Regions from separate parts of the Pseudomonas sp. HN11 genome, predicted to be linked through region 3. Evidence: predicted binding sites of a transcription regulator. Region 3 holds the regulator's gene; each other region holds the start of a gene.
The links. Region 3 encodes FliA, which starts transcription of late flagellar genes. Its sites were predicted from a motif close to CTAAAGTTTNNNNNNNNNNNGCCGNTAA; they were not measured.

Region 1: the regulator FliA is predicted to act here: its motif matches at 8,084-8,111, upstream of LVW35_RS27985 (methyl-accepting chemotaxis protein).
Region 2: the regulator FliA is predicted to act here: its motif matches at 3,940-3,967, upstream of LVW35_RS05655 (flagellar protein MotY).

Annotation. Positions count from the first base shown of each region.
Region 1 covers NZ_CP089985.1:6,070,343-6,080,813, reverse strand. Annotated here, with positions in the region: gene LVW35_RS28015 (acetyl-CoA hydrolase/transferase C-terminal domain-containing protein) at 1-850, shown strand, start outside; gene LVW35_RS28010 (xanthine phosphoribosyltransferase) at 982-1,554, opposite strand; gene rep (DNA helicase Rep) at 1,614-3,623, opposite strand; gene LVW35_RS28000 (putative bifunctional diguanylate cyclase/phosphodiesterase) at 3,880-5,553, shown strand; gene LVW35_RS27995 (NorM family multidrug efflux MATE transporter) at 5,550-6,962, opposite strand; gene LVW35_RS27990 (LysR substrate-binding domain-containing protein) at 7,113-8,033, shown strand; gene LVW35_RS27985 (methyl-accepting chemotaxis protein) at 8,211-10,187, shown strand; gene LVW35_RS27980 (ABC transporter six-transmembrane domain-containing protein) at 10,191-10,471, opposite strand, start outside.
Region 2 covers NZ_CP089985.1:1,248,314-1,258,784, reverse strand. Annotated here, with positions in the region: gene LVW35_RS05670 (PA3496 family putative envelope integrity protein) at 99-281, shown strand; gene LVW35_RS05665 (response regulator transcription factor) at 367-999, opposite strand; gene LVW35_RS05660 (argininosuccinate synthase) at 1,621-2,838, opposite strand; gene LVW35_RS05655 (flagellar protein MotY) at 2,968-3,876, opposite strand; gene pyrC (dihydroorotase) at 4,033-5,079, shown strand; gene rnt (ribonuclease T) at 5,076-5,747, shown strand; gene LVW35_RS05640 (peroxiredoxin) at 5,812-6,414, opposite strand; gene LVW35_RS05635 (bacterioferritin-associated ferredoxin) at 6,659-6,877, shown strand; gene bfr (bacterioferritin) at 7,079-7,549, shown strand; one part of gene LVW35_RS05625 (IS3 family transposase) at 7,601-8,472, opposite strand; one part of gene LVW35_RS05625 (IS3 family transposase) at 8,472-8,823, opposite strand; gene grxD (Grx4 family monothiol glutaredoxin) at 8,935-9,273, opposite strand; gene LVW35_RS05615 (molybdopterin oxidoreductase family protein) at 9,351-10,471, opposite strand, start outside.
Region 3 covers NZ_CP089985.1:4,473,586-4,484,056, reverse strand. Annotated here, with positions in the region: gene flhA (flagellar biosynthesis protein FlhA) at 1-507, shown strand, start outside; gene flhF (flagellar biosynthesis protein FlhF) at 520-1,836, shown strand; gene fleN (flagellar synthesis regulator FleN) at 1,943-2,776, shown strand; gene fliA (RNA polymerase sigma factor FliA) at 2,773-3,513, shown strand; gene LVW35_RS20350 (chemotaxis response regulator CheY) at 3,682-4,056, shown strand; gene LVW35_RS20345 (protein phosphatase CheZ) at 4,075-4,863, shown strand; gene LVW35_RS20340 (chemotaxis protein CheA) at 4,875-7,079, shown strand; gene LVW35_RS20335 (protein-glutamate methylesterase/protein-glutamine glutaminase) at 7,128-8,258, shown strand; gene LVW35_RS20330 (flagellar motor protein) at 8,258-8,998, shown strand; gene motD (flagellar motor protein MotD) at 9,014-9,901, shown strand; gene LVW35_RS20320 (ParA family protein) at 9,953-10,471, shown strand, end outside.

The DNA of each region.
Region 1 (10,471 bases), 1.6 Mb from region 3:
CTTCCTGGGCCCGAGGAGTTTTTACCGGCGCCTGCAGGAAATGACCCACGCCAAGCGCCTCGAATTCAACATGACCCGCATCAGCTACATCAACGAGCTGTACGGCCAGGAAGAACTCAAGCGCCTGCAACGCCTGGATGCGCGGTTTATCAACAGCGCAATTATGGTAACGCTGCTCGGTGCGGGTGTCGCCGACCAACTGGACGACGGCCGTGTGCTCAGCGGCGTGGGTGGGCAGTACAACTTTGTAGCCCAGGGTCATGCGCTTGAAGGTGCGCGCTCGATCCTGATCCTGCGCAGTTGGCGCGAGTCGGCGGGGGAGGTCAGTTCCAATATCGTCTGGGACTATGGCCACTGCACCATTCCCCGTCATCTGAGGGATATTGTCATCACCGAGTACGGAATCGCCGACTTGCGCGGTCAGACGGATGCCAAGGTGATCGAGGCGTTGCTGAACATTACTGACTCACGCTTCCAGGAAGATTTGATCGAGCAGGCGCAAAAAGCCGGCAAGTTGCCCAAGGATTTCCAGCTGGATCCGCGCTTTGCCGATAACACGCCCGTGCGGCTACAGGCTATTCAGGCGCGCCATCGTCGGTTGTTCCCGGAGTATCCGCTGGGCAGTGATTTCACTGACGAAGAGCGGGATTTGTTGCGGGCGCTGAACTGGCTCAAGAGCAAATTCAAGCTGACGGAGATTTTGGAGTTAGGCAAGGCGGCATTGGATGCGCCGGAGCCGGAGGCGTATCCGGAGCATTTGAAGCGGATGCGGTTGGATAAGCCGGAGGGGCTGAAGGAAGACCTGTATCAGCGTTTATTGCTCGCCGGCCTCCAGGCCACCGCGCACTGACAGCCAGCACAAAACCAATGTGGGAGCGGGCTTGATCGCGAACGCGGAGGTCAGTCGCTGAATCTACTGACCGATCCACCGCATTCGCGAGCAAGCCCGCTCCCACATTTTTAATCGGGTTCAGGCATCGGTTATTCGATGAAGGTAACGACGCCACCTTCCAATGACTTCACCCGCGCCAGCGATTCAACCCGATAACCCTGCGCATCCAACTCGGCGCGGCCACCCTGGAACGACTTCTCTATCACAATCCCCAGGCCGGCAACGGTCGCGCCCGCCTGCTTGATGATCGAAATCAGCGCCTGGGACGCCTTGCCGTTGGCCAAAAAGTCATCGATCACCAGCACGCGGTCGCTGCTGGTCAGGTGGCGCGGGGAGATCGCCACGGTGCTTTCGACCTTCTTGGTGAAGGAGTACACCGTCGCCGACAGCAGGTTTTCCGTTAGAGTCAGGGACTGCTGCTTGCGCGCGAAGATCACCGGCACACCCAGGTTCAGGCCGGTCATGATCGCCGGAGCGATGCCCGAGGCTTCGATGGTAACGATCTTGGTGATGCCCGAGTCCTTGAACAGTGCGGCGAATTCGTCGCCGATCAGTTTCATCAGCGCCGGGTCGATCTGGTGGTTCAGAAAGGCGTCGACCTTGAGTACCTGATCGGAAAGCACGATGCCTTCTTCGCGAATTTTCTTATGCAGTGCTTCCACGGAAAGCTTCCTCTAATGGCGCGGTGTGCGCCGAAAAGTAGATTAAAAAGTAGTCGATTCTAGCGCTTTAACATCGCGCGTATATCCGCCAAGGCGGTATTGCCGCGAACGGCCTTCACCTCGGTCGGGGTGTCGTCATTGCCTTCCCAGGCCAGGTCGTCCGGCGGCAGTTCGTCCAGGAACCGGCTGGGGGCACAATCGATGATTTCTCCGTATTGCTTGCGCTTGGCAGCAAAGGTGAAGGCCAGCGTCTGGCGCGCGCGGGTAATGCCCACGTACGCCAGGCGGCGTTCTTCTTCGATGGTGTCGGCTTCGATGCTGGAGCGGTGTGGGAGGATTTCCTCTTCCATACCCATGATGAACACGTAGGGGAATTCAAGTCCCTTGGACGCATGCAAGGTCATCATCTGCACGCCTTCGGCGCCGTCTTCCTCTTCCTGCTGGCGCTCAAGCATGTCGCGCAGCACCAGCTTGCCGATGGCGTCCTCGACGGTCATTTCGCCGTCTTCGTCTTTTTCCAGGGTGTTTTTCAGTGCTTCGATCAGGAACCAGACGTTGCTCATGCGGTAATCCGCGGCCTTGTCGCTGGAACTGTTGGTGCGCAGCCAATTCTCGTAGTCGATGTCCATGACCATGCTACGCAGGGCGCTGATCGGGTCTTCGCCGGCGCACTGCTCGCGGACCTTGTCCATGAAGCGCTTGAAGCGCGACAGGCGATCGATGAAGCGCGAATCCAGGTGTTCGCCCAGGCCTATTTCGTCGGTGGCGGCGTACATCGAGATCTTGCGTTCAGTGGCATAGTTGCCGAGCTTTTCCAGGGTCGTGGAGCCGATCTCGCGGCGCGGTACGTTGATCACGCGCAGGAAGGCGTTGTCGTCGTCCGGGTTCACGATCAGGCGGAAGTAGGCCATCAGGTCTTTGACTTCCTGACGTCCAAAAAAACTGTTGCCGCCCGACAGGCGATACGGCACCTGGTGATGCTGCAATTTCAGCTCGATCAGCTTGGCCTGGTAGTTGCCGCGGTACAGGATCGCGAAATCGCTGTAGGGCCGGTCGGTACGCAAGTGCAGGCTGAGGATTTCCACGGCCACGCGCTCGGCTTCGGCGTCTTCGTTGCGGCAGCGGATCACGCGAATCTCGTCGCCATGGCCCATCTCGCTCCACAGTTGTTTTTCAAATTCGTGGGGGTTGTTCGAGATCAGTACGTTGGCGCAACGCAGGATGCGACTGGTGGAGCGGTAGTTCTGCTCCAGCATCACCACTTTCAGGGACGGGTAGTCGTCCTTGAGCAGCATCAGGTTTTCCGGGCGAGCGCCGCGCCAGGCGTAGATCGACTGGTCATCGTCGCCTACCACGGTGAACTGGTTGCGCTTGCCGATCAGCATTTTCACCAGCAGGTATTGGCTGGCGTTGGTGTCCTGGTATTCGTCCACCAGCAGGTAGCGCACTTTGTTCTGCCATTTTTCGAGGATGTCGGCGTGTTCCTCGAACAGCTTCACCGGCAGCAGGATCAGGTCGTCGAAGTCCACCGCATTGAACGCCTTGAGCGTGCGCTGGTAGTGGGTGTAGACGATGGCGGCAGTCTGTTCCTTGGGGTTGCGAGCGTTCTCCAGGGCCTGCGCGGGCAGGATCAGGTCGTTTTTCCAGGCGCCGATCATGTTCTTGATCTCATCCACGCCGTCGTCGCCTGCGTATTCCTTTTGCATGATGTCGGTCATCAGCGACTTCACGTCGGTCTCGTCGAAAATCGAGAAGCCCGGCTTGTAGCCCAGCCGCGCATGTTCCTTGCGGATGATATTCAGCCCCAGGTTGTGGAAAGTGCACACGGTGAGGCCACGGCCTTCGCCACCCTTGAGCAGGGTGCCGACGCGCTCTTTCATTTCCCGCGCCGCCTTATTGGTAAAGGTCATGGCGACGATGTACTGGGCGCGGATGCCGCACTGCTGGATCAGGTGCGCGATCTTGCGGGTGATCACGCTGGTCTTGCCGGAGCCTGCACCGGCGAGCACCAATAGAGGGCCGCCGACGTAGTTCACGGCTTCTTGCTGCCGGGGATTGAGTCGGGACATACAGAATTTCAGGAGTCGTTGTTCAAAAGGGCGGGCATTTTAACAGGCTCGCAGGATTCTGCTCTGCCAGAACGACAGTGTGACGTACCACTCGATCTAAATTTGCCGGTTTTGATACTTTGCCGCAGGATGTCGGGGGGTATTTGCGACTAATGTTTACAGTTCGCGTGTTTGGTAACCCCTATCATTGGTGATTATCCGGCCGCACGTCATACTGCCCGCCGCCACGAAATTTTGCAGAGTCTAGGGAGCTAGCTTGTCTACGCCTGTCGAACCCTTGCGTTTGCTGCTGCTGGCCGATGAGCCCGCGTGGGCAGCGTTGTTGCGCGAGTGCCTGGCGCCGATGGGCGATGGGGCTGTACTGATCAGCGCGCCAAACTGGGAGTCCGTGAGCCGTCTGTTCGATGACGACCATAGCGCCGTGCTGTTGACCACACCCAGCCTGCAGCCCGGACCTGGCCGTTGCAGCCTGCCGTGCGTGTTGTTGCTGGAGCAGGAACCTTTGGTTTCGCCGTTGGGCGTCAGCGATTGGCTGGTGCGTGACGTATTGGATGCCGATACAGTGCGCCGCTGCCTGCGCCACGTCCGCGAACGCGGTGTGTTGGAAAACACCCTGCAACGCCTCGCCGAGCAGGACCCGCTGACCGGGATCGCCAACCGCCAGGGCTTCCAGACCTTGCTCGCCGCGCGACTGGCCGAGAACGAAGGTCGTGGCCTGGCCCTCGGTCATTTGGACCTCGACAATTTCCGCCACGCCAACGACGCCCTCGGCCACCAGGCCGGCGACCGGCTGATCCTGCAAGTGGTCTCGCGACTCAAGAGCCAGCTTGAGGTCGGCGACCAACTGGCGCGCCTGGGCAGTGACGAATTTGCCCTATTGATCGACACCCGCCGCGCGCCCCAGCGTGCCGATTGGATGGCCGAGCGCATCACTGAAGTCATGGCCGAGCCCTATTGGGTGGATGGCGAGAGCCTGTTGATCGGCTGCAGTCTGGGCGTTGCACATGCCCGCGCCCGCGCCGGTGCCGACCCGCTGATGTGGCACGCCCATATCGCCATGCAACAGGCCAAGAGCACTCAGGGCTGTACCTTTCATATCTTCAACGAACGCATCAATCGTAACGCGCGCAGCCTGGCCGACCTGGAAAGTGAGCTGCGCCGCGCCCTGCGTCGTGATGAACTGGAACTGCATTACCAGCCGCGCCTGGACCTGGACGATGGGCATATCGTCGGCCTTGAAGCTTTGGTGCGCTGGCGCCACGGCGAGCGCGGCCTGTTGCCTCCGAGTGAGTTTGTGCCCCTGGCCGAGCAAAGCGGCCTGATCGTGCCGTTGGGCTACTGGGTAATCTCCCGCGCCCTGCGCGACATGCAGGACCTGCGCGAACGCGGCCTGCCGCCGCTGCATATGGCCGTCAACCTGTCGTTCCGACAGTTTCAGGACAGCCAGCTGCTTTCCACACTCAGCCGGCTGATTGCCGAGCGGGGCGTTGAGGCGCAATGGCTGGAGTTCGAACTCACCGAAACCGCCGTGATGCGCCGCAGTGACCTGGTCAAGCAGACCATGGATGCCCTCGGCCGGCTCGGCGTGCGGTTTTCCCTGGATGACTTTGGCACCGGCTTCTCGTCGTTCGTGCACCTCAACAGCCTGCCGATTGCCCTGTTGAAGATCGACAAAAGCTTTGTCGGCGGCATGGAGGAGCGTGAAGAGAACCGTAAGCTGGTGCATGCCATGATCAACCTGGCTCACAACCTCAACCTGGAAGTGGTGGCTGAGGGCGTGGAAACGCCAGAGCAGCTTGCATTGTTGAGGCTGTTTGGCTGCGACCAGGCCCAGGGTTACCTGATCAGCAAGCCGCTGCCGTTGCCGGAGTTGGTTGACTACCTGACCTTTGGCAACGGCCAGCAAGCCCGCGTGGGCGAAGGGCTTTAATCCGGCTGTGCAGCCTGGAACCCACCGCGGGTTTCGGGCTCGACACCTTCCTGCCGAATCATCCGCTTCATCTTCGCCTCAAACGCCCACGTCAGGCTGACCGCCGCGCACGCCAGGCCCAGCGCCAATCCCCACCACACACCGGTTGGTCCCCAGCCGAGGATGAAGGCCATCAACCAGGCCGACGGTGCGCCAATCAACCAATAGCAACCCGCGCCGATCAGGAAAGTGGTCTTGGCGTCCTTGAGCCCGCGAATGCAGCCCATGGCGATGGTTTGCACGCCGTCGAACAACTCGAACCACGCGGCCACGGCGAGCAGGCTGACGGCCAAGACAATCACGTCATGGAACGCCGGGTCGTTATGGTCAATGAGCAGTCCGATCAGCGGGTCGGAATAAAGCCACAGCACGGCGGCAAATCCCAACATCACCGCTGCGCCAAATCCTATGCCGACGCGCCCGGCCAGACGTGCCTGCAGCAACTGCCCGGCACCGTAATGCTGGCCGATTCGCATGGTTACCGCATAAGACATCCCTGCCGGCACCATGAACGCCACCGAGACAATCTGCAGCGCGATCTGGTGCGCGGCCAACTGCGTGCTGCCCATGGTGCCCATGCACAGCGCCGCGAACGCAAACAACCCGACCTCCACTGCATAGGTGCCGCCGATCGGCAGGCCCAGGCGCCACAACTCGCGCAGGTACTGGGTATTGAGGCGTAGCAGTCCATTGCTCAGCGGGTAGGCGGCATAGCTGCGGTTGCTGCGGATGTACCACATCAACGTCAGGGCCATGCCGTTGGCAACGATGGCCGTGACCAGGCCGATGCCCATCAGGCCAAGCTTGGGCAGGCCGAACATGCCTTCGATCAGTGCGTGGTTGAGCAGGTAGTTAAGTACCGTACCGCCGAGACTGATCACCATCACCGGAGTGGCCTTGCCGATCGCGCTGGTGAAACCGCGCAAGGCCATGAAGCTCAGGTAGCCGGGCAGGGCAAACGGCAGGATCGTCAGGAATTGCCCGGCCGACTGCACGTTGGTTTCAGTCTGGCCGAACACCAGCAACAGCGGTTTTAGGTTCCACAGCAGCAAGCCGGCCGCCAAGGCCATCAGCCAGGCCAGCCACAGCCCGGCCTGGGTCAGGCGGGTGGCGCCTTCGATATCACCGGCGCCATGACGGATAGCCACCAGGGTGCCCACGGCGGCGATCACACCAATGCAGAAAATCGACACGAATGAATAGCTCGCCGCGCCCAGGCCGCCACCGGCCAGGGCTTCGGGGCTCAGGCGCGCCATCATCAGGGTGTCGGTCAACACCATCAGCATGTGCGCCAACTGTGAGGCAATCAACGGCCCTGACAGCCGCAGAATGGCCCAGAGTTCGGTACGTGCCGGATGCTGCATGATCATCACACTCGAAAAATAGGAGGGTTGGGGGAGGGTGGATTCTCGGCGCTCTCAGCCTATTGCACAAAGGGATAAATGCGATCGTTCACATGATTAAAACTCATGCTGGATGAATCTGATACGTTACGGCATCGCCTTGAAGGAGTTTTCCAGATGTCACGTCGCCTTCCTCCGCTTTATGCCCTTCGCGCGTTTGAGGCGGCATCCCGGCACAACTCCTTCACCCGTGCGGCGGAGGAATTATCGATTACGCAAAGTGCAGTCAGTCGACATATCCGAACATTGGAAGAGCACTTTGCATGCCGCCTGTTCCAGCGCAGCGGCCGCACCTTGCAGCTCACCGAGGCCGCACGCCTGTTATTACCGGGCGTGCGCGAAGGTTTCGCCGCGTTGGAGCGGGCCTGCCATACCTTGAACGCTGAAGACGACATCCTGCGCATGAAGGCGCCGTCGACCCTGACCATGCGTTGGCTGTTGGCGCGGCTCAGCCGGTTTCGGGCCTTGCAGCCCGGCAATGAAGTGCAGTTGACCAGCGCCTGGATGAGTGTGGACGAAGTGGACTTCAATCAGGAGCCGTTCGACTGCGCGGTGCTGCTGAGCTACGGGCATTTCCCGGCGGATTGGGAGGCCAGTTATCTTTTCCCGGAATTGCTGATTCCGGTAGGGGCGCCAAATCTGCTGGAGGACGGACCTTGGGATGCGACTCGTCTGGCCACCGCCGAACTGCTGCACCCTACACCCGACCGCCGTGATTGGCGCAACTGGCTGGAGCGCATGGGGCTGTCATCGCAGGTGTCGCTCAAGGGTGGGCAGGTGTTCGATACGCTGGAATTGGGCATGATCGCCGCCGCGCGGGGTTACGGCGTGTCCATGGGCGACTTGCTGATGGTTGCCGAAGACGTGGCCCAGGGCCGACTGAGCCTGCCGTGGCCAACGGCCGTAGCCAGTGGCGAAAATTATTACCTGGTGTGGCCGAAAACCCGTCCCGGCGGCGAACGTTTGCGACGCTTGGCTGAGTTTCTGCAGGCGGAAGTGAAGGCCATGGAATTGCCCCCCGTCCAACGCCTGGATTGAGTAATTGCAGACCGTTTGTGCAATCGTTTGCGTGATACCCCTGTGATTCGCTCAAGTATTGCTTCGGTCCGCCGAAGTAGGTGTGTTGGAACCATCGTGCACCAACGTTTCCCACTAGATAATTTGCCGAGCATCGCTATGAGATCAGGATGATCCTGGCCTCGGCCAGGAGCTGTCATGTCTCAACCTCGTGCTCGGATTGCCTCCCAATTAGGTCTCGCGCTGGCCGTGATCCTGGCTGTTGCCATTGGCGGCAGCACTGTTTTTGCCTTGCGTTCGCTTGATGCTGCCAACCTCGCCACCCGTGAGGAACACTTGGCCAGCGAGGCGCGGCTGCTCGCCGACCAACTCAACACGTTTCATAGCACCCTGCGCGAAAGTACCCAGCGACTGACGGGGCTTTTTGAAAAGCGCTTCAGTGCCGGCTTGAGCGTGCGCGCCGACCAACCCGTCGCGGTCGCCGGCGTACAGGCTCCAAGTCTGTACCTGGGTAGCGATCTGCTGAACAACAACTTCGATGAAGTGGATGAGTTCAAGCAAATGTCTGGCGGCGTGGCCACGGTGTTCGTGCGCAGCGGCGACGATTTCATCCGCGTCAGCACATCCCTCACCAAGCAGGATGGCAATCGCGCCATCGGTACTGTGCTTGACCGCAATGGGCCAGCTTATCCGCGAGTATTCGGTGGGCAGACTTATATCGGTCGTGCGGTGTTGTTCGATCGTTCCTACATGACCCAGTACAGCCCGGTGCGTGACAGCAGCGGCCAAGTCATCGCGGTGCTGTTCATCGGTTTCGACTATACCGACGCCCAGAACGCGCAGTTCGAGAACCTCAAGCGCTTCCGTATCGGCCAGACCGGTTCCCTGGCCCTGCTGGACGAGCAAAAGCGTTGGCTGGTGCCGCCGGCTGGTGTGCAGGTGCCGGATCAGGCGATCCCGGTGATGCAGGACCTGGCGAAAAAGCCGGGTGAAGGCCGTTTCTGGAGCGACAAGAACGAAGATTTCTACAGTGTCTCGGTGCCCTTCGACGGCGGGCCGTGGGCAGTCGTCGCGAGCATGCCCAAGGCCGAGATTCGCTCGGTGACCTGGGACGTCGGTATCCGCCTGGTGATCGGCAGCGTGCTGGCCATGCTGCTAGCGGTGGGCGCAACGGTCTGGCTGCTGCGCAGCAAATTAGCGCCGTTGGGCGACCTGGTACGCCAGGCCGAAGCCTTGGGGGCGGGCGACTTGAGCGCACGCCTTAATGTGTCCAGCCATGACGAAATCGGTCAACTGGCGCGCAGCTTCAACCAGATGGGTGATGCGCTGTCGACCATGGTCTCGCATATCCGCAAGGCGGCCGAAGAGGTCAACAGCCGTGCTCAGGCGTTGTCTGGGTTATCCGGTGGTGCTTATGAAGGCATGGAGCAGCAGTCCGGCGAGATCACCAGCATGGCTGGCGCGGTGGAAGAGTTCAGCGCTACTTCGCTGAACATCGCCGACAACATGGGCAGTACCGAACGTCTGGCCCAGGAAAACGCCCAGCAAACCCGTATCGGGCGTAACTCGATGCAAGAGGCGTCTGCGTCCCTGGAACACATCGCCACTGCGCTGAACAGCACGGCGACGGTGATCAATACTCTGGGCCAGCGCTCCCAGGAAATTGGCGGGATCGTCGGCGTGATCACTTCGATTGCTGAACAAACCAACCTGCTGGCGCTCAACGCTGCCATCGAAGCCGCACGGGCGGGTGAGCAAGGCCGGGGGTTTGCCGTGGTCGCCGATGAAGTGCGCAACCTGGCGTCGCGTACCCGAGAGGCTACCGATGAAATCTCCGGGATGATCCAGAGCATCCAGCAAGAAACCGGCAACGCCATCAGCACCATGGAGCGCGGCAACGTATTGATGCAGGAAGGCCTGTCGCGCAACGCCGATGTGGCATCGGCACTGGCGCGTATCGACGAGCAAAGCCGCTCGGCCGGTCAGCAATTCGCTGCGATCACCACCGCCACCCAGGAACAGAGCAGCACCGCGACTTTGCTCAGCAGCAACCTTCAGAGTATTGCGCTGGCCAACAGCGAGCAGCGCGAAGTGGTGTCGAACCTGGCGATTACCGCCAAGGAACTGGAGACCCTGGCGGCGGGCCTGCGACATGAGGTGGATCGGTTCCGCTGAGGCCTAGCGGTCGGCCAGCCCTGGGTCCACGCGCTTGCCGATGTCCTTGAGGCGCGCCAACTGGTCGACCATGCCGGGTGCTTCGTCCATGCTGGTGACGAAGGTCCACAGGTAGGTCATGACCGCGTACACGTGGCCGGCCTTGACCGCGGGGGACAAGGCCAACTGGCTGATGGCGACCACAAAGAGCAAGGCGGCCAGCGTGCCGAGAAACAGGTACGCAGCGGCCTCGCGGTCTGACAGCCAGATCCGCAGGCGCGACAGCACCTGGTAGTGACGTCGCA
Region 2 (10,471 bases), 3.0 Mb from region 3:
GGTCTTCTCGATCAATCGATTGAAAAAATCTTTTTTACCGGACCATGGATTATCGTTATAAGGGGCGCCAACGGCAGTCTTAGTCCGGAGTGAACCTTATGAGCGCTGGCAAAGAACAACTGGAAGTGGAAGACGACCTCGTTGAGTCGGATGAGGATGAGGCAGAGGCCCCCGTGGCTGAGGTTGCCAAGACCAATTTGAGTAAACGCCGCACAATCGACAATCTTCTGGAAGAACGACGCTTGCAAAAACAACTGGCCGATTACGACTTTGACCTCTGATCAAGCAGTCGATGGCCGGAAGCCTCCCTCACGGAGGCTTTTTTCTGCCGGTTACCCAAGCAATGCGTAGTGGTGAACCCTCTTCTTATACCAAGCCGTTACGTTGGGCCAGTTCGATCAGGTCTACGAGGGAGCGGGCGTTGAGCTTGAGCAGCAAACGCGTCTTGTAGGTACTGACGGTCTTGTTGCTGAGAAACATGCCGTCGGCAATCTCCTTGTTGGTCCTGCCTCGAGCCAATTGCTGCAGTACCATCATTTCCCGCCCCGAAAGACGCTCGACCATATCCGCCTCACTGGCATTCCCCATGGTGGAGCGTACCGAATTGAGCGCCTGGTTGGGGAAGTAGCTGTAGCCTGACAACACCGCCTTGATCGCACTCAGCAACTCGGTGAGGTCCTGTTGCTTGCATACGTAGCCGGCAGCCCCCGCTTGCATGCAGCGCATGGAAAAATGGCCAGGGGCCTGTGACGTAAGCACCAGCACCTTGAACGGTGCGGGTTGTTTGGTCGAAGACAGCCGGCAGATAACTTCCAGGCCATCAAGCTTGGGAATCCCAATATCCAATATGACAATGTCCGGCATATGCTCCCGTGCAAGTTGCAACGCATCGACACCGTTATCGGTCTCGGCAACGACCTCATAACCATGACGCTCCATTAGCATACGCACAGCAAGACGAATGACGGGATGATCATCCACGATCAGCACTTTATTCATGAGAAAGTCCAATTTCGCTGTTCGAATTATTTAGAGCACGCACAATAGCCTAGTCGTTTCCTAGTTGGCATAGCGCTCCCCCCCAAGCAACAGCAAGCAGAGACCCACCCCACAACGATAAAGGAATTAGCCTACAAAAAAACACCGGCTCGGAGGTTTCCAGTTTTATGGATCCTTTCAGACCTTTCCGGAGGCTTACATGTTTTGAATGAAATATCCTGAGCCTTTGAGGGGCGCGGTAAACGTACCGTACGCAACTCTCAGGAAATACCCCTTGCTTCGCGTTTGCAGCCGGACGGAGGGGCGCGGAAAACCCAGTTGTTTTAGTTCCTTTTAACATATCCATTTACACCCTTGATTCCTACAGGCTGTTCAGCGACTCACATATTCGCTGCACCTTCATGAGTGAATTTTCTGTAAGACTAGTTCCTAAAAAACGTTAAAAACTCATTCCCCCTACAAACTTTAAACACCAAATCATTCAACTCATCACGCGGAAAGCCATTTTTTAAAGTCATCAACGCATGTTTAACGAACTATAAACATCACCCGCGCCTAAAAACCCAGGCAAAAAAAATGGCCCCTTTTAATAAGGGGCCACTCTTCACAGCGGGTGCGAACTTAGAACAACGAGCGACCTTTGTTGGCAGCAATGCGCATGCGCAACGCGTTCAACTTGATAAAGCCTGCTGCGTCCGCCTGGTTGTAGGCACCGCCGTCTTCTTCGAAGGTGGCGATGTTGGCGTCGAACAGCGAGTCGTCGGACTTGCGACCGGTGACGATCACATTGCCTTTGTAGAGCTTCAGGCGCACAACGCCGTTCACGTGGGCCTGGGAGGCGTCGATCATCTGTTGCAGCATCAGACGCTCTGGGCTCCACCAGTAGCCGGTGTAGATCAGACTGGCGTACTTGGGCATCAGCTCGTCTTTGAGGTGAGCCACTTCGCGGTCAAGGGTGATGGACTCGATGGCGCGGTGGGCGCGCAGCATGATGGTGCCACCCGGTGTCTCATAGCAGCCACGGGACTTCATGCCCACGTAGCGGTTCTCGACGATGTCGAGACGGCCGATACCGTGTTCGCCACCGATACGGTTCAGGGTCGCCAGCACGGTGGCCGGGGTCATTTCGACGCCGTCCAGCGCGACGATATCGCCGTTGCGGTAAGTCAGTTCCAGGTATTGCGGCTTGTCGGGCGCGTTCTCCGGGGAGACGGTCCACTTCCACATGTCTTCTTCGTGCTCGGTCCAGGTGTCCTCCAGCACGCCGCCTTCATAAGAGATGTGCAGCAGGTTGGCATCCATCGAATACGGGGACTTCTTCTTGCCGTGACGCTCGATCGGGATTGCGTGCTTTTCAGCGTAATCCATCAGCTTTTCACGGGACAGCAGGTCCCATTCACGCCAAGGAGCAATCACTTTCACGCCTGGCTTGAGCGCGTAGGCACCCAGTTCGAAACGCACCTGGTCGTTGCCCTTGCCGGTAGCACCATGGGAAATGGCGTCGGCGCCGGTTTCGTTGGCGATTTCGATCAGGCGCTTGGCGATCAGCGGACGTGCGATGGAAGTACCCAGCAGATACTCGCCTTCGTAGACGGTGTTGGCGCGAAACATCGGGAAAACGAAATCACGGACGAACTCTTCGCGCAGGTCGTCAATGTAGATCTCTTTCACGCCCATGGCTTGCGCCTTGGCACGTGCAGGTTCGACCTCTTCGCCCTGACCCAGGTCAGCGGTGAAGGTCACCACTTCACAGTTATAAGTATCCTGCAGCCACTTGAGGATCACCGAAGTGTCCAGGCCGCCGGAATACGCGAGAACGACCTTGTTTACGTCGGCCATGCCATCACTCCACGGGGTTGTACGGAAAGGCGTCGATTCTACCGACCAAAACCGCGAATTTACAGGGGCGCGACAGCAAATGAAGATAAAGCGACAGATTATGTCGAGCGGGCGACCGATGGTCGCACCTTATGATGTGTGTGCAGGGTTGCTCGGGCCCGTGGCCGTGGGTGCAGGTTTCTCGGGGGCTGCCACGCGTTCGAGCTGGATATTCACGCGGCGGTTGCGCGCCCGGTTGGCCGCATTGGTGTTGGGCGCCAGTGGGTAGCTTTCGCCGTGAAAACGCAGGGTGATCTGCGATTCAGGGATCCCGTTGGCCTTGAAGTAGTCCATGACTGCCAGGCCGCGACGGCGTGAAACGTCGCGGTTGGTGAGGCGGTTACCGCTGTTGTCCGAATGACCGTTCAGCTCGATGTGGTTGACGGTGGGGTCAGCCTTCATGAACGCGAGAATCACGTCGAGTTTCTTCTTGGCGGCCGCATCCAATTCGATTCCGCCACCAGGGAAGCCGACTTCTGTCTGTTTGACCTGATCGTAATTCATCGGCAACAGCTTGGCAGTACACAGTTGGTAATCGTTGTAGGCCTTGTTGAATTTGACCGGCAGCAGGCGGATTTCCGAGTAGCCGCCTTCACGCCCATAGTGCCGCACGGTCGGGCTACGCCCTTCCAGCAAGCCATTGAACAGGCGCCCGGCCTGGGCTTGGGAGCTGTTGAACAACACATCACCACTGCCAGCGCGCACGGCACCGAGGTTGATATCACCTCGCCCTGGCTGCCACGGTGCAGCGGCGGCCAGCAACGTAGCCGAACCTGCTCCCAGCGAGCCGCTGTAGGCTTTCAGACGAAACGTCGCCTGCTCGCCGGCCCGGCGCACGAACTCACCCGAACCGAAGTCGGTGATCGGCTGGGTCAGGCGGCACTCGAACGGGTCGCCTTCTACCTTCCACTCAATATTCTCCAGACGTGTCTGGAACGTGAGGGCCATCGCAGGCAGGCTGGCGAACACACTGAGCAGGGCTAGATATTGCTGGCGCACGGGAGGCTCCACTGGTTTCTACAACACTTCAAAGCGTCATACATCGATAAGGCATACCCAAGGCTATCGGTTGCATCCTGCAAAACTTGATAGCGAGTGCCTGCAAGAGTCTTTTCCGGTAGCATTCCCACCAGATTGACCCGCCTGGAATCCCCAATGTCCGACCGCCTGACCCTGCTGCGTCCCGACGACTGGCATATTCATCTTCGCGATGGTGCTGCGTTACCCCACACCGTGGCCGATGTAGCGCGCACGTTTGGCCGCGCCATCATCATGCCTAACCTGGTACCTCCGGTGCGTAACGCCGAGCAAGCCGATGCCTATCGCCAGCGTATCCTCGCTGCACGACCGGCCGGCAGCCGCTTCGAACCGTTGATGGTGCTCTACCTCACCGACCGCACGCAGCCCGAAGAAATTCGCGAGGCCAAGGCCAGTGGTTTCGTGCACGCCGCCAAGCTGTACCCGGCCGGCGCGACCACCAATTCCGACTCCGGCGTGACCAGTATCGACAAGATCCTGCCGGCCATCGAAGCCATGGCCGAAGTCGGCATGCCGCTGTTGATCCACGGTGAAGTCACCCGTGGCGACGTCGACGTGTTCGACCGCGAGAAGATCTTCATCGACGAGCACATGCGCCGCGTGGTCGAGTTGTTCCCGACCCTCAAGGTGGTGTTCGAGCACATTACCACCGGCGATGCCGTGCAGTTCGTCACCGAGGCCTCGGCCAACGTTGGCGCCACCATCACCGCGCACCACCTGCTGTACAACCGCAACCACATGCTGGTGGGCGGGATCCGGCCGCACTTCTATTGCTTGCCGATCCTCAAGCGCAATACCCACCAGGTTGCCTTGCTGGATGCGGCGACCAGCGGCAACCCGAAGTTCTTTCTCGGCACCGACTCCGCCCCCCACGCCCAGCACGCAAAAGAAGCCGCGTGCGGCTGTGCCGGTTGCTACACAGCCTACGCCGCAATCGAGCTGTACGCCGAAGCGTTCGAACAACGCAACGCCTTGGACAAGCTAGAAGGTTTCGCCAGCCTGAACGGCCCGCGCTTCTATGGGCTGCCGGCGAATACTGACCGCATCACCCTGGTTCGTGAAGACTGGACCGCCCCTGCCAGCCTGCCGTTTGGCGAGCTGACTGTTATCCCGCTGCGCGCCGGTGAAACACTGCGCTGGCGCCTGCTGGAGGAAAGCAAGTGAGTGAAGACCATTACGACGACGAACACGAGCATAGCGGTGGCGGTTCCCGTCACCCGATGGCCGAGCGTTTTCGCGGCTATCTGCCGGTTGTCATCGACGTAGAAACCGGTGGTTTCAACTGCGCCACCGACGCATTGCTGGAAATCGCCGCAACCACCATCGGTATGGATGAGCAGGGTTTTGTGTTCCCGGAACACACTCACTTCTTCCGTGTGGAGCCATTCGAAGGCGCGAATATCGAAGCCGCCGCTTTGGAATTTACCGGGATCAAGCTCGATCACCCACTGCGCATGGCGGTGAGTGAAGAAGCGGCATTGACCGATATCTTCCGTGGCGTGCGCAAGGCGTTGAAGGCCAATGGTTGCAAACGCGCGATCCTGGTCGGCCACAACAGCAGCTTCGACCTGGGCTTCCTGAACGCCGCCGTGGCGCGGTTGGACATGAAGCGCAACCCGTTCCACCCATTCTCCAGCTTCGACACGGCCACACTCGCCGGCCTGGCGTATGGCCAGACCGTACTGGCGAAGGCCTGCCAGGCCGCCGGCATCGACTTTGACGGCCGTGAGGCCCACTCGGCTCGCTACGATACCGAGAAGACCGCCGAACTGTTTTGCGGCATCGTCAACCGCTGGAAAGACATGGGCGGGTGGCAAGACTTCAACGATTGAAGTCATAGCCCATGCATAAAAAAACCGGCCTTCTCAGGCCGGTTTTTTGTACCTCGATTCTGGCTTACAGCTTGCCAGCGTTCTCGGTCAGGTAAGCCGCAACGCCTTCTGGCGAAGCGTTCATGCCTTTGTCGCCTTTTTTCCAGTTGGCAGGGCAGACTTCGCCGTGCTCTTCGTGGAATTGCAGGGCGTCGACCAGGCGGATCAGCTCTTCCATGTTACGGCCCAGTGGCAGATCGTTGATGATCTGGGAGCGGACAACGCCCTTGTCATCGATCAGGAACGCACCACGGAACGCCACGCCGCCTTCGGACTCAACGTCGTAGGCCTTGGCGATGTCGTGCTTCATGTCGGCAGCCATGGTGTATTTGACTTTGCCGATGCCGCCATCATTGATGGGGGTGTTGCGCCAGGCGTTGTGGGTGAAATGGGAGTCGATGGAAACGGCTACCACTTCGACGTTGCGCGCCTTGAAATCGTCCATGCGGTGGTCCAGAGCGATCAGCTCCGAAGGGCAGACGAAGGTGAAGTCCAGCGGGTAGAAGAACACCAGGCCGTATTTGCCTTTAATGGCTTCAGACAGTTTGAAGCTGTCTACGATTTCGCCATTGCCGAGGACGGCTGGGACGTCGAAATCCGGGGCTTGCTTGCCGACGAGTACGCTCATTGGGTATCTCCTGAGGTGAGGGTGACGATTGAAGTAAAAGGACCGGCCCTGAGTCTGCCGTTTATTGGCGACAACCCTGTGACGCAGTCACGCTTCGTGAAGACCAACCATCATACACTGAAAAAACCGTTCGTCAGTGTGGGCGCTATGCCAGCAAATACGCTACGAATCTACTTTGACAATCATTCTCGTTAACATTAAGATCCATCGCACTTAAGCCTTAAACCCGCGACGGTTCTCCCTTATGTATGTGTGCCTCTGTACTGGCGTCACCGACGGACAAATCCGCGAAGCAATCTATGAAGGTTGCTGCAGCTACAAGGAAGTGCGTGAAACCACAGGCGTTGCCAGCCAGTGCGGTAAATGTGCTTGCCTCGCCAAGCAAGTGGTACGGGAAACCCTGACGCAGCTGCAGACAGCCCAGGCCGCGCTCCCCTATTCAGCAGAATTTACACACGCCTGATTTGGCGTGTTTTAAAGAGCCGGACTTAGTGTCCGGTTTTTTTATGCCAGTAATTCAATAAGTTAGCGCTAAGACGCGGAACACAAACATTCTTATTCCGATTAATTTTCATTTATTATTCAATAACTTAGGTTTGACACTCGGGATTTCGCCGCTCAAACTCCGCCCTATACACAGCTACTACAGGGCAGGACCCCAGTCATGAAAGGCGACATCTCAGTCATCCAGCAACTCAACAAAATCCTTGCCAATGAACTGGTCGCGATCAATCAGTACTTTCTGCATGCACGCATGTATGACGATTGGGGCCTGGAAAAGCTGGGCAAGCGTGAGTACAAAGAATCCATCAAGGCCATGAAAGACGCGGACGCGCTGATCAAGCGCATCCTGTTCCTGGAAGGCCTGCCGAACGTGCAGGACCTGGGCAAGCTGAACATCGGCGAGCACACCCAGGAAATGATCAGCAGTGACCTGAAGTTCGAACAGAAGAGCCACAGCGACCTCAAGGCCGCCATCGCCCACTGCGAAACCAAGGGTGACTTCGGCAGTCGTGAGCTGCTGGAAGACATCCTCGAAGATCAGGAAGAGCATATTGATTGGCTGGAAACCCAACTGGGCCTGATCGACAAAGTCAGCCTGGAAAACTACCTGCAATCGCAGATGGGTGAATAAGCTCTCGACACACATGTCTAGTCCTGAAATAGGTTTACACCTGTTTCAGTCTCAAAACGCTCGATGCACCGCATCGGGCGTTTTGTATTTCAGGGACATGTGTGGCCTTTCCCCGTTGTAGATCAGCACCGACTCACCCACCATCTTCACTGCATCCGCCAGATTTTTAGGGCGATACAGCAGAAACTCGGTCTTCAAAATGCCGTTTATCCGTTCCGCCAGAGCATTCTGGTAGCAGTCATAGCCGTCGGTCATCGAGCATCTGATGCCATGACTGGCGTGCAAGCGCTGATAAAGCTCAGAGCAGTATTGGGCTCCGCGGTCTGAATGATGGATTAGTGGAAGCGTGGTTTGGCGTTCACCAACTGCCTTTTCCATCGCTTTGATCACCGACTCGGTATGCAAACTCGCATGCACATGATGGCCTACGATCTTGCGCGAGTAAGCGTCTGTCACCAGGCTCACATAAGCCACGCTTTCCTGTGTCGGCAGGTAGGTTATGTCTGCAACCCACACCTGCTCTGGTCTGTTGGGTACGATCTGCTTCTGGCCCGCTTTGAGCAGGTTAGGATGGCGGCGAAAGCGGTGATGGCTGTCCGTCGTTTTGTGGTAAGCCCGTTTGCGCACAACCAGTTCTCGAGCGTTGCGCAGGATGCTGAACAGGCGGTCTCTGCCGACCTGCACTGATGCGCCAAATTCGACGCTCATCAGGTAATGCAGCTTGCGCGTGCCGATCCGTGGCTGGCGTCGGCGCTTTTCAAGAACAAAGTCCATCACCTCTTGATCTTGGCGAGCCCTCGCGTCGAAAGCCCGATTTCGTTGGTAATATGCTTGGCGCGAAATGCCCATGAACAGGCAAGCCCTGGTGATGCTCAGGTCTTGGATTTGCCCTTGCGAGAGGACTTGCCGGGTCGCTTTTTTACGACAGAAACACCGTAGTCATTCTTCAGAACATTCACGACGGCTTCGAAGAACTGCGCTTTCTGGTTGCTTAGCGCCAACTGCTCTTCGAGCTCTTTGATCCGCTGCTCGGGTGTTAGCGGGAGGGGTGGCTCAGTCATGGACCTGCTCCTCGGTTCTCGAATTGAGGCGCCCTGACTCCAGTCCTGCCGGCCGTGCTTGCGCAGCCAGACCAGTACCGTGGACCGGCCCTGAATGCCGTAGCGCCGTTGAGCCTCTTTATAACTCAACTCGCCCTTTTCGACCTGGTCTACGACCGATAATTTAAAGGCTAGCGTGTAGTCACGCTGGCTTCGCCTTTTGCCCGCATCCATTGGCTCCTCCTGAAGATAGGTCAGAAGGTGTAAACCTTATTCAGGACGGGACAACAGGTATAAAAAAGCCCCACTCTCTTATGAGAAGTGGGGCTTTTTACTGCCGGCAAATCAAGCGTTGGTCTTGGCCGCCGCGTTTGCTGCGGCTTCTTTGACCAGCGTTTGCAGCGAGCCATCAGCCGCCATCTCAACGATGATGTCGCTACCGCCGACCAGCTCACCGGCAACCCACAGCTGTGGGAAGGTCGGCCAGTTGGCGTACTTCGGCAGGTTGGCGCGGATTTCCGGGTTTTGCAGGATATCCACGTAAGCGAATTTCTCGCCACACGCCATGATGGCCTGGGACGCCTTCGCGGAGAAACCGCACTGAGGAGCGTTTGGCGCGCCCTTCATGTAAAGCAGAATGGTGTTGTTGGCAATCTGCTCTTTGATCGTTTCGATGATATCCATGGAACACCTCGGCTGGAACTTTGCGACTCACAGGTCGGCACGGTGGCGCATTGTAACGCAAAATTCCAGCGCAGTGCTCAGGCGGCTTCTACCTGCACGGGAACGCCATTCAAGGCCGCATTGCCAGATAGCTCGTCCAACTGCCGTTCGTCGGTCAAGTCATTGGCACTGGCGCCTGGCTGCCCGCTGGCGATCGTCATCTGCACGCCAGGGCGTCCGTGGCCCCAGCCGTGGGGCAGACTGACCACACCGGGCATCATGTCCAGGCTGGCCACCACTTCCACTTCAATCATGCCGATGCGCGAACTGACACGCACGCGCTGGCCATCGCTCAATTGCCGACTGGCCAGGTCATCCGGATGCATCAGCAATTGATGACGCGGCTTACCCTTCACCAGCCGGTGATAATTATGCATCCAGGAATTGTTGCTGCGCACATGACGACGACCGATCAGCAGCAGTTCGTCGGCCACAGGCACCGGTTGAGCGGCAAAACGCACCAAGTCAGCGAGGATCACCGCCGGCGCCGCTTGCACTTTGCCGTCAGCGGTTTTCAACCGCGCGGCAAGGTTGGGTTGCAGCGGCCCAAGGTCCACGCCGTGGGGATGATCCGCCAGCATGGCCACGGATAACTTGTGGCTGGATGCATCACCGTAGACACCCGCGCGCAGGCCGAAATCAATCATCTGCGCCGGAGGCAGGGTCGGTTTGAGCGCAATTCCATTATGAGCTGAGAAGGCTTTGGCCAGACCAACGAAAATCTCCCAGTCATGCAACGCGCCTGCGGGCTTGGGCAGAATCGCGCGATTGAACCGGGTGACATTACGCACCGCGAACATATTGAAGGTAGTGTCGTAATGATCGTTTTCCAGTGCCGAAGTGGAGGGCAGGATCAGGTCCGCATAGCGCGTGGTTTCGTTGATATAGAGGTCGATGCTGACCATGAACTCCAGACCATCAAGGGCCCGTTCCAATTGCCGGCCGTTCGGCGTCGACAACACCGGATTGCCCGCCACCGTGACCAATGCACGGATTTGCCCTTCACCTTCGGTTAGCATTTCCTCAGCCAATGCCGACACAGGCAGCTCGCCACCGTACTCCGGACGCCCGGAAACCCGACTCTGCCAGCGATTGAAATGCCCACCACCGGTCGACGCCACCAGGTCTACGGCCGGCGTGGTACACAGTGCGCCCCCTA
Region 3 (10,471 bases):
TCGCTGTCGCAGTTGCTCAAGGTATTGCAGGCGTTGCTGGCCGAACAGGTGCCGGTGCGCGACATTCGCAGCATTGCCGAGGCTATCGCCAACAATGCCGCCAAGAGTCAAGATACTGCCGCGCTGGTGGCCTCGGTGCGCGTCGGATTGTCGCGTGCAATCGTGCAAAGCATTGTAGGGCTTGACTCCGAGCTGCCTGTGATCACCTTGGAACCAAGGTTGGAACAAATATTGCTCAATAGTATTCAGAAGGCAGGACAAGGCCAGGAAGAGGGGGTTCTGCTGGAGCCAAGCATGGCTGAGAAGCTGCAGCGTTCGTTGATCGACGCCGCGCAACGCCAGGAAATGCAGGGCCAACCGGTGATCCTGCTGGTGGCAGGCCCGGTCCGGGCGATGTTGTCGCGGTTTGGGCGCCTGGCAGTACCGAATTTGCACGTTTTGGCTTATCAGGAAATTCCTGACAACAAGCAAGTGACTATCGTCGCGACAGTAGGGCCCAACGGCTGAGGGTAGTGGGTTATGCAAGTGAAGCGTTTTTTCGCCGCCGATATGCGTCAGGCCATGAAACTGGTTCGTGATGAGCTGGGCGCCGACGCCGCGATTATCGGCAACCGTCGTATTGCCGGCGGTGTCGAGCTGACGGCTGCCCTGGATTACACCCCCCAGGCCCTGGCGCCGCGTGTGCCGAACATGGAACTCGAAGACGAGCTGCGCAAGACCGCTTCGCGCATCGTATCGGCCCAGGCTGAACTGAGCATGCGTGGCGACAGCGATGCCACCACCAATCGCCAATTGTTTGCCGGCCTGCCGCTGACCGCTGCGGAGCCGCTGGTGGAACCGACGTTCAAAGAACCGCCGCGTCCTGCTGCGCCAGCCCCGGCGCCTGCGGTTGACCAGCGTGTGTTCGATTCGATGCGCTTTGAACTCAACGGCCTGCGTGAACTGCTGGAAGTGCAGTTGGGCTCGCTGGCGTGGAACCAGTTGCAAGGCAGCAAGCCGCAACAGGCCAACCTGTGGCGTCGCCTGCAGCGCATCGGCCTGTCCGGCCCGTTGTCCCGCGACCTGCTGGCCCTGACCACCGAAATCGAAGAGCCTCGCCAGGCCTGGCGCATGTTGCTGGCCCACTTGGCGCGGATGATCGTCACGCCGGAAATCGAACCCCTGGAAGAGGGCGGTGTGATCGCCATGGTCGGCCCTGCCGGCATGGGTAAAACCACCACCCTGGCCAAGCTGGCCGCGCGCTACGTGCTCAAGTACGGCGCTTCGAGTATCGCGCTGGTGAGCATGGACAGCTACCGTATCGGTGCCCAGGAACAGCTCAAGACCCTGGGCCGGATCCTCAATGTGTCGGTGACCCATGTCGACCCGGGCCAGTCCCTGGCCAACGCCCTCGACCCGCTGCTGCGCAAACGCGTGGTATTGATCGATACTGCCGGCCTGCAAGCCAGCGATCCGGCGTTGCGCATGCAGCTGGAAAGCCTCGCCGGGCGTGGCATCAAGTCGAAAAATTACCTGGTGCTTGCAACCACCAGCCAGAAACAGGTTCTTACCGCTGCGTATCACAGCTACAAACGCTGCGGCCTGGCCGGTTGCATCCTCACCAAGCTCGATGAAACCGCGAGCCTGGGCGAGGTGCTGAGCCTGGCCATCAGTCATGAATTGCCGGTCGCCTACCTGACCGACGGGCCGCGGATCCCGGATGATCTGCATCTGCCGCGCCGTCATCAGTTGGTCAGCCGTGCAGTCAGCGTGCAAATGCAAGACGAGCCTAGCGAGGAAGCGATGGCCGATATGTTCGCCGACCTGTACCACAACCCGGCGAAGCGGGTAGGTTGAGGGCGGCATGAACACCGTGAAATGTATCTACATCGATGGTCTGCAAGCGATTCACGCGGCCAAGCCATGTAGCCTGCGTCTAAGCAAGACAAGGTAAAGAAATAAAATGGGCAGCATGCATCCCGTACAGGTGATCGCGGTGACCGGCGGCAAAGGTGGCGTCGGGAAAACTAACGTGTCAGTGAATTTGTCCCTGGCCCTGGCAGAGCTTGGCCGTCGCGTCATGCTGCTGGATGCTGACCTGGGGCTGGCGAACGTCGACGTTCTGCTGGGGCTGACGCCCAAACATACACTTGCCGATGTGATCGAAGGCCGCTGTGAGCTGCGCGATGTGCTGCTGCAGGGCCCCGGTGGCATCCGCATCGTGCCGGCCGCCTCCGGCACCCAGAGCATGGTGCACCTGAGCCCGGCGCAGCATGCCGGCCTGATCCAGGCCTTCAGTGATATCGGCGACAACCTCGACGTGCTGGTGATCGACACCGCCGCCGGGATTGGCGAGTCCGTGGTCAGCTTCGTGCGCGCCGCGCAGGAAGTGTTGCTGGTGGTCTGCGATGAACCCACCTCGATCACCGACGCCTACGCCCTGATCAAACTGCTTAACCGTGATTACGGCATGAACCGCTTCCGCGTCCTGGCCAACATGGCCCAGAGCCCGCAGGAAGGGCGCAACCTGTTCGCCAAGTTGACCAAGGTCACGGATCGCTTCCTCGATGTCGCCTTACAATACGTCGGCGCAGTTCCCTACGACGAGTGTGTGCGCAAGGCTGTGCAAAAGCAGCGTGCAGTCTACGAAGCGTTCCCTCGTTCCAAATGCGCACTGGCGTTCAAGGCTATTGCCCAGAAGGTCGATACCTGGCCGTTGCCCGCCAACCCGCGGGGGCATCTGGAGTTTTTCGTCGAGCGATTGGTGCATCAGACGAGCGCAGGACCCGTGCTATGACAGCGACTGGCTACAACGCGTACAAGAAGTCTGCCCGTGACAGTCAGGGCGAGTTGATCGAGCGCTACGCGCCCTTGGTCAAGCGCATTGCCTATCACCTGCTGGCACGTCTGCCCGCCAGCGTCCAGGTCGAAGACTTGATCCAGGCGGGTATGATCGGCCTGCTCGAAGTGTCGACCAAATACGACGCGAGCAAGGGTGCGAGTTTCGAGACGTATGCGGGTATCCGCATACGTGGCGCAATGCTCGATGAGGTGCGTAAAGGTGACTGGGCGCCGCGCTCGGTGCATCGCAATACGCGCATGGTCAGTGACGCAATTCGCGCAATTGAAGCAAAAACCGGTCGCGACGCTAAAGATCACGAAGTTGCGGCCGAACTCCAATTGAGTCTCGACGATTACTACGGGATTTTGAACGATACCTTGGGCAGTCGCCTGTTCAGTTTCGACGACCTGCTGCAGGACGGCGAACACGAAGGGCTGCACGAGGACGGCGCGAGCGCTCATATGGAGCCATCGCGTGACCTGGAAGATGAGCGTTTCCAGGGGGCGTTGGCGGACGCGATTGCCAATTTGCCGGAGCGTGAGCGACTGGTGTTGGCGCTGTACTACGACGAAGAGCTGAACCTCAAGGAAATCGGTGAGGTCCTGGGGGTCAGCGAGTCGCGGGTCAGCCAGTTGCACAGCCAGTGCGCAGCCCGCTTGCGGGGGCGTTTGGGAGAGTGGCGAGCGCGCTGACAGGCAGTGTGGGGACACTGCAGACGAAACCGCGAGGGCAACCAGCCTTCGCGGGTTAGGCCCGTGGTGCCCCTGGCAGTCCTTTTTGTGTAATGCCTGTTGATTGAAATGGCGCGTCCAGGTGCTGGGCGCGTTTAAGACTGCTTGGAGGTCGAATTGGACAAGAACATGAAAATCCTCATCGTTGATGACTTCTCAACGATGCGGCGGATCATAAAAAACCTGTTGCGTGACCTTGGGTTCACTAACACGGTCGAGGCGGATGACGGCATTACGGCGATTCCGATCCTCAACAGCGGGAGCATCGACTTTCTGGTAACAGACTGGAACATGCCGGGCATGACCGGTATCGACTTGCTGCGCCACGTGCGCGCCGACGAAAAACTGCGCAGCCTGCCTGTGCTGATGGTAACCGCCGAAGCCAAGCGTGAGCAGATCATCGAAGCCGCCCAAGCGGGGGTCAACGGTTACGTGGTCAAACCATTCACTGCATTGGCCTTGAAAGAGAAGATCGAAAAAATCTTCGAACGCATCCACGGCTAATGCCATCGCGGGGGAGCTATGGAGCATAAAGAAACGTCACAGGGAGACTTTGAGTCGACCCTGAAAAAGCATGCTCACCAGTTGGTCGACAGCCTTGAAAAAGGCCAGTTCGGCGACGCGGTGCAGTTGATCCATGAGCTCAACCAGACCCGTGACCGCGGCCTGTATCAGGAAGTGGGCAAGCTCACACGCGAGCTGCACAGTGCGATCGTCAATTTCCAGATTGACCCACATATGCCCCAGGCCGAAGAAATTTCGCAAATCACCGACGCCACCGAACGCCTGTCCTATGTGGTCAGGCTGACTGAGGCGGCGGCCAACCGCACCATGGACCTGGTGGAAAACGCCACGCCCCTGGTCAACGGTATGGCCAACGAAGCCCAGGCCCTGAGCAACGACTGGGGGCGTTTCATGCGCCGCGAAGTGGGCGCTGAAGAGTTTCGTGAATTGGCGCGTCGGGTCGAAGGGTTCTTGTCACGCAGCGAGCAGGAAAACCGTACGGTTTCCAGCAACCTCAACGACATTCTGCTCGCCCAGGATTACCAGGACCTCACCGGCCAGGTGATCAAGCGTGTGACCCAGTTGGTCACCGAAGTGGAAAGCAACTTGCTCAAATTGGTGCTTATGGCAGGCCAGGTAGACCGTTTTGCCGGTATCGAACATGACCGCGAAGCGATCCTCTCGGAAAAAGATCCACAAAAACATCTCGCCAAGGGTGAAGGTCCGCAGATTCATGCCGATAAACGTGAAGACGTTGTATCGGGTCAAGATGATGTCGATGACCTGTTATCCAGTTTAGGCTTCTAAGGAGCACCCACATGAGCTTCGGCGCCGATGAAGAAATCCTTCAGGATTTCCTTGTAGAGGCCGGCGAAATTTTAGAGCAGTTGTCCGAGCAACTGGTCGAGCTGGAAAGCCGACCGGATGATGCGAACCTGCTCAATGCAATTTTTCGCGGTTTTCACACTGTAAAAGGGGGCGCCGGCTTCCTCCAGCTCCATGAGCTGGTGGAGTGCTGCCACATCGCCGAGAACGTGTTCGACATCCTGCGCAAGGGTGAGCGTCATGTTGATTCGGAATTGATGGACGTGATTCTCGAAGCACTGGATGCGGTCAATGGCATGTTCAGCGAAGTCCGCGAACGTGCCCCGATCACTGCCGCCACGCCGGAACTGCTGGCAGCCCTGGCGCGTTACGCAGAGCCTGCCGATTTGTCGGCGGCGCCGGTGGCTGAAGCTGCGCCGGAACCTGTGGCAGAGCCCGAAGCGGATGTAACCGACAGCGAGTTCGAACAACTGCTCAACTCCCTCAGTGCCGTGAAGGCCGAGGCCGAGGCACCTGCGGCGCCCGTCGCCGCGCCAACCAGCGAAGACATCACCGACGCTGAGTTCGAATCCCTGCTCGATCAATTGCACGGCAAAGGCCAGTTTGCGGCCGACGCCGTCGTGCCGACCGCTGCGCCAGTCGCGCCGGCAGCCAACGCCAACGCCAGTACCGACATTACCGACGACGAATTCGAAGCACTGCTCGACCAACTGCACGGCAAGGGCACCTTCGTGGCCGACGCGTTGCCGGAAGTCGCCGCCACGGCCGCAGCGCCTGCCGCCGCCAATGCAGCACCGGCTGGCGATGGTTTGATCTCCGATCACGAGTTCGAATCGTTGCTGGACGAATTGCACGGCAAGGGCAAGTTCAGCGAAGTGGCCCCGGCCGCAGCGGCTGCGACCGCAGCACCGGTTGCCGCCAAAGCCGCAGCGCCGGTACCGGCCGCCAAGCCTGCACCCGCTCCAGCTGCCGCCCCTGCGCCGGCGCGTGCCGCTGCAGCGCCGGTAGCCGAGAAACCGGCCAGTGAAGCCGAAACCACCGTGCGGGTTGATACCGCACGCCTGGACGACATCATGAACATGGTCGGCGAACTGGTATTGGTGCGTAACCGCCTGGTGCGCCTGGGCCTGAGCAGCGGCGATGAAGCCATGCAAAAGGCGGTGTCCAACCTTGACGTGGTGACTGCCGACCTGCAAACCGCTGTGATGAAAACGCGGATGCAGCCGATCAAGAAAGTCTTCGGCCGCTTCCCGCGCCTGGTTCGCGACTTGGCGCGCCAGTTGAAGAAAGAGATCAACCTGGAACTGGTGGGTGAAGAAACCGACCTCGACAAAAACCTTGTCGAGGCCCTGGCCGACCCGCTGGTCCACTTGGTGCGCAATGCCGTCGACCACGGCGTCGAAACCCCGGAAGAGCGCGAAGCCTCGGGCAAGTCCCGTGGCGGCAAGGTGATCCTGGCGGCGGAGCAAGAAGGCGACCACATCCTGCTGTCGATCACCGATGACGGCAAAGGCATGGACCCGACCATCCTGCGCAACATCGCGGTCAAGCGTGGTGTGATGGACAAGGACGCCGCCGACCGCCTGACCGACACCGAGTGCTACAACCTGATCTTCGCTCCGGGCTTCTCGACCAAGACCGAGATTTCCGACGTGTCCGGCCGTGGCGTCGGCATGGACGTGGTGAAGACCAAGATCAGCCAGCTCAACGGCTCGATCAACATCTACTCGACCAAGGGCCAAGGCTCGAAGATCGTCATCAAGGTGCCGTTGACCCTGGCGATCATGCCTACCCTGATGGTGATGCTGGGCAACCAGGCCTTCGCCTTCCCGCTGGTCAACGTCAACGAAATCTTCCACCTCGACCTGTCGCGCACCAACGTGGTGGACGGCCAGGAAGTGGTGATCGTGCGCGACAAGGCGTTGCCCCTGTTCTACCTCAAGCGCTGGCTGGTGGCATCGGCCAAGCATGAAGAGCAGCGCGAAGGCCATGTGGTGATTCTCTCTGTGGGCACCCAGCGTATCGGCTTTGTGGTCGATCAACTGGTGGGCCAGGAAGAAGTGGTCATCAAGCCTTTGGGCAAAATGCTGCAGGGAACCCCGGGCATGTCGGGCGCGACCATCACCGGTGACGGTCGGATCGCGCTGATTCTCGATGTCCCGAGCATGCTCAAGCGTTACGCCGCTCGGCGTATTTGATTCTGGTGGGGCAGGGCGGTCATGCCCGCCCCGCCTAACGGAGTGTTTATGGCAGTCAAGGTCCTGGTGGTGGATGATTCGGGTTTCTTCCGTCGCCGCGTCTCGGAAATTCTTTCCGCCGATCCAACGATCCAGGTGGTCGGTACGGCCACCAACGGCAAAGAGGCGATTGATCAAGCCATTGCGTTGAAACCGGACGTGATCACCATGGACTACGAGATGCCGATGATGGATGGCATCACGGCAGTTCGGCACATCATGCAACGCTGCCCGACCCCGGTGTTGATGTTCTCCTCGCTCACGCATGAAGGCGCCCGGGTCACCCTGGATGCGCTGGACGCTGGCGCGGTGGACTTCCTGCCGAAGAATTTCGAAGACATCTCGCGCAACCCCGAGAAGGTCAAGCAGATGCTGTGCGAGAAGGTGCACAGCATCTCGCGCAGTAACCGTCGCAGCCTGTTCAGCGCACCAGCGCCGACGCCTGCACCGGTTGCAGCGCCAGCTGCGCCAACTTCATCGTTTACTCGCCCAGCGCCTGCGCCGGTTGCACGGCCTGCCGTAGCGCCGGTTCGCGCGCCTGCACCGGCTGCCGGTCATTCGCCTGCGCCGAAGCGCAAGGCCTACAAGTTGGTCGCCATCGGCACGTCCACGGGCGGCCCAGTGGCCCTGCAACGTGTGTTGACCCAACTGCCGGCCAACTTCCCGGCACCGATCGTCCTGATCCAGCACATGCCTGCCGCGTTCACCAAGGCCTTCGCCGAGCGCCTGGACAAGCTGTGCCGCATCAGCGTCAAGGAGGCCGAAGATGGCGACATCTTGCGTCCTGGCCTGGCGCTGCTGGCGCCGGGCGGCAAGCAAATGATGGTGGATGGTCGTGGCGCGATCAAAATCCTGCCGGGTGATGAGCGCCTGAACTACAAGCCGTGCGTAGACATCACCTTCGGTTCGGCCGCCAAGTCCTACGGCGACAAAGTTCTGGCGGTGGTCCTCACCGGCATGGGCGCCGATGGCCGTGAAGGCGCGCGTCTGCTCAAGCAGGGCGGCAGCGCCATCTGGGCCCAGGACGAAGCCAGCTGTGTGATCTATGGCATGCCCATGGCCATCGTCAAGGCGGACCTGGCCGACGCCGTCTACAGCCTGGACGACATTGGCAAGCACCTGGTGGAGGCCTGCCTCTGATGGATGTCTTGAGCCTGATCGGCATCATCATGGCGTTTGTCGCGATCATCGGCGGCAACTACCTTGAAGGCGGTCACCTTGGCGCTTTAGCCAACGGCCCGGCGGCGCTGATCGTGATCGGCGGCACCGTGGGCGCGGCGTTGTTGCAGTCGCCCATGAGCTCGTTCAAGCGTGCCATGCAGATTCTGATATGGATCATTTTCCCGCCGCGCGTGGACTTGCCCGGTGGCATCGACCGCGTGGTCAACTGGAGCCTCACCGCGCGCAAGGAAGGCCTGCTGGGCCTGGAGGGCGTGGCCGATGCCGAGCCCGACAGCTACGCGCGCAAAGGCCTGCAATTGCTGGTGGATGGCGCCGAACCGGAAGCGATCCGCAGCATCCTGGAAGTGGATTTCTACACCCAGGAAAGCCGCGACATCAACGCCGCGAAAGTCTACGAAAGCATGGGCGGCTACGCGCCGACCATCGGCATCATCGGCGCGGTGATGGGCCTGATCCACGTGATGGGCAACCTGGCCGACCCTTCGCAACTGGGCAGCGGCATTGCCGTGGCATTCGTCGCCACTATCTATGGTGTGGCCAGTGCCAACCTGGTGCTGCTGCCGGTGGCCAGCAAACTCAAGTCGATCGCCATGCGCCAGTCGCGTTATCGCGAGATGCTGCTTGAAGGTATCCTGTCGATTGCCGAGGGTGAGAACCCGCGTTCCATCGAATTGAAGCTCCAGGGCTTCATGGATTGATGGGAGGTATGCATTGTGAGCCGTCGCCGTCGCGAGCCTGAAGAACACGTCAACCATGAGCGCTGGCTGGTGTCCTATGCGGACTTCATCACTTTGCTGTTCGCGTTTTTCGTGGTGATGTACTCCATCTCGTCGATCAACGAAGGCAAGTACAAAGTCATTTCCCAGGCGCTGATTGGCGTGTTCAACGACGCCGACCGCGCCCTCAAGCCTATTCCTATCGGTGAAGAGCGGCCCAAGACCGTGACGCCCGCCAAACCGCTGGTCAACGACAGCGATGAAACCGCCACTGGCGTCGGTGGCACCAGTGATCCGCTCAAAAGCATTGCCGATGACATCAGCGCGGCGTTTGGCGACCTGATCAGCTCCAACCAGATGACCGTGCGTGGCAACGAGTTGTGGGTGGAGATCGAACTCAATTCCAGCCTGCTGTTTGCCAGCGCCGATGCGATGCCCAGCGATCAGGCATTTACCATCATCGACAAGGTGGCGGCGATCCTCAAACCGTTCGAGAATCCCATCCATGTCGAAGGCTTCACCGACAACTTCCCGATCAGCACCGCGCAGTACCCGACCAACTGGGAACTGTCGTCGGCGCGTGCCGCGAGCATCGTGCGCATGCTCGCCATGCAGGGCGTGAACCCTGGGCGCCTGGCGTCGGTGGGGTATGGCGAGTTCCAGCCAGTGGCCAATAACGCCACGGTAGAGGGCCGCGCGAAGAACCGCCGTGTGGTGTTGGTGGTGTCGCGCAACCTGGATGTGCGCCGCAGCCTGACCGGCACCGGCACCGCCAATGCAACACCGGATGCAGCCTTGAAGCGGGCTGGCACACAAACTGCACCGGCCCTTGTAAAACCGCCGGTTCGACAGAGTGCCGTCAATTCTCCGTCGCCGGCTCAATAACCCTATGCAATGTCTCGGTCGCACCTGTGCCTGCCGGGAGGAACCAACCGAATGAGAGTCTGGGCAGTTGCCAATCAAAAAGGTGGAGTCGGCAAGACCACCACCTCCATCGCCTTAGCCGGCTTGCTGGCCGAGGCGGGCAAGCGCGTGGTCGTGGTTGACCTGGACCCTCACGGCTCCATGACCAGCTATTTCGGCTACGACCCGGACGCGCTGGAACACAGCAACTACGACCTGTTCCTGCACAAGGGCAGCGTGCCTGCCGATTTGCCGGGGCAATTGCTGCTACCCACCAGCAACGGGAGCATTTCCCTGCTGCCCTCCAGCACCGCCCTGGCCACCCTTGAGCGCCAGTCGCCGGGGCAGAGCGGCCTGGGCCTGGTGATCGCCAAGACCCTGGCGCAACTGTGGCAGGACTTCGACTACGCAATCATCGACAGCCCGCCGTTGCTGGGTGTGTTGATGGTCAACGCCTTGGCGGCCAGCCAGCAGTTGGTGATCCCGGTGCAGACCGAACACCTGGCGGTCAAGGGCTTGGAGCGCATGGTCAGCACCCTGGCGATGATCAAC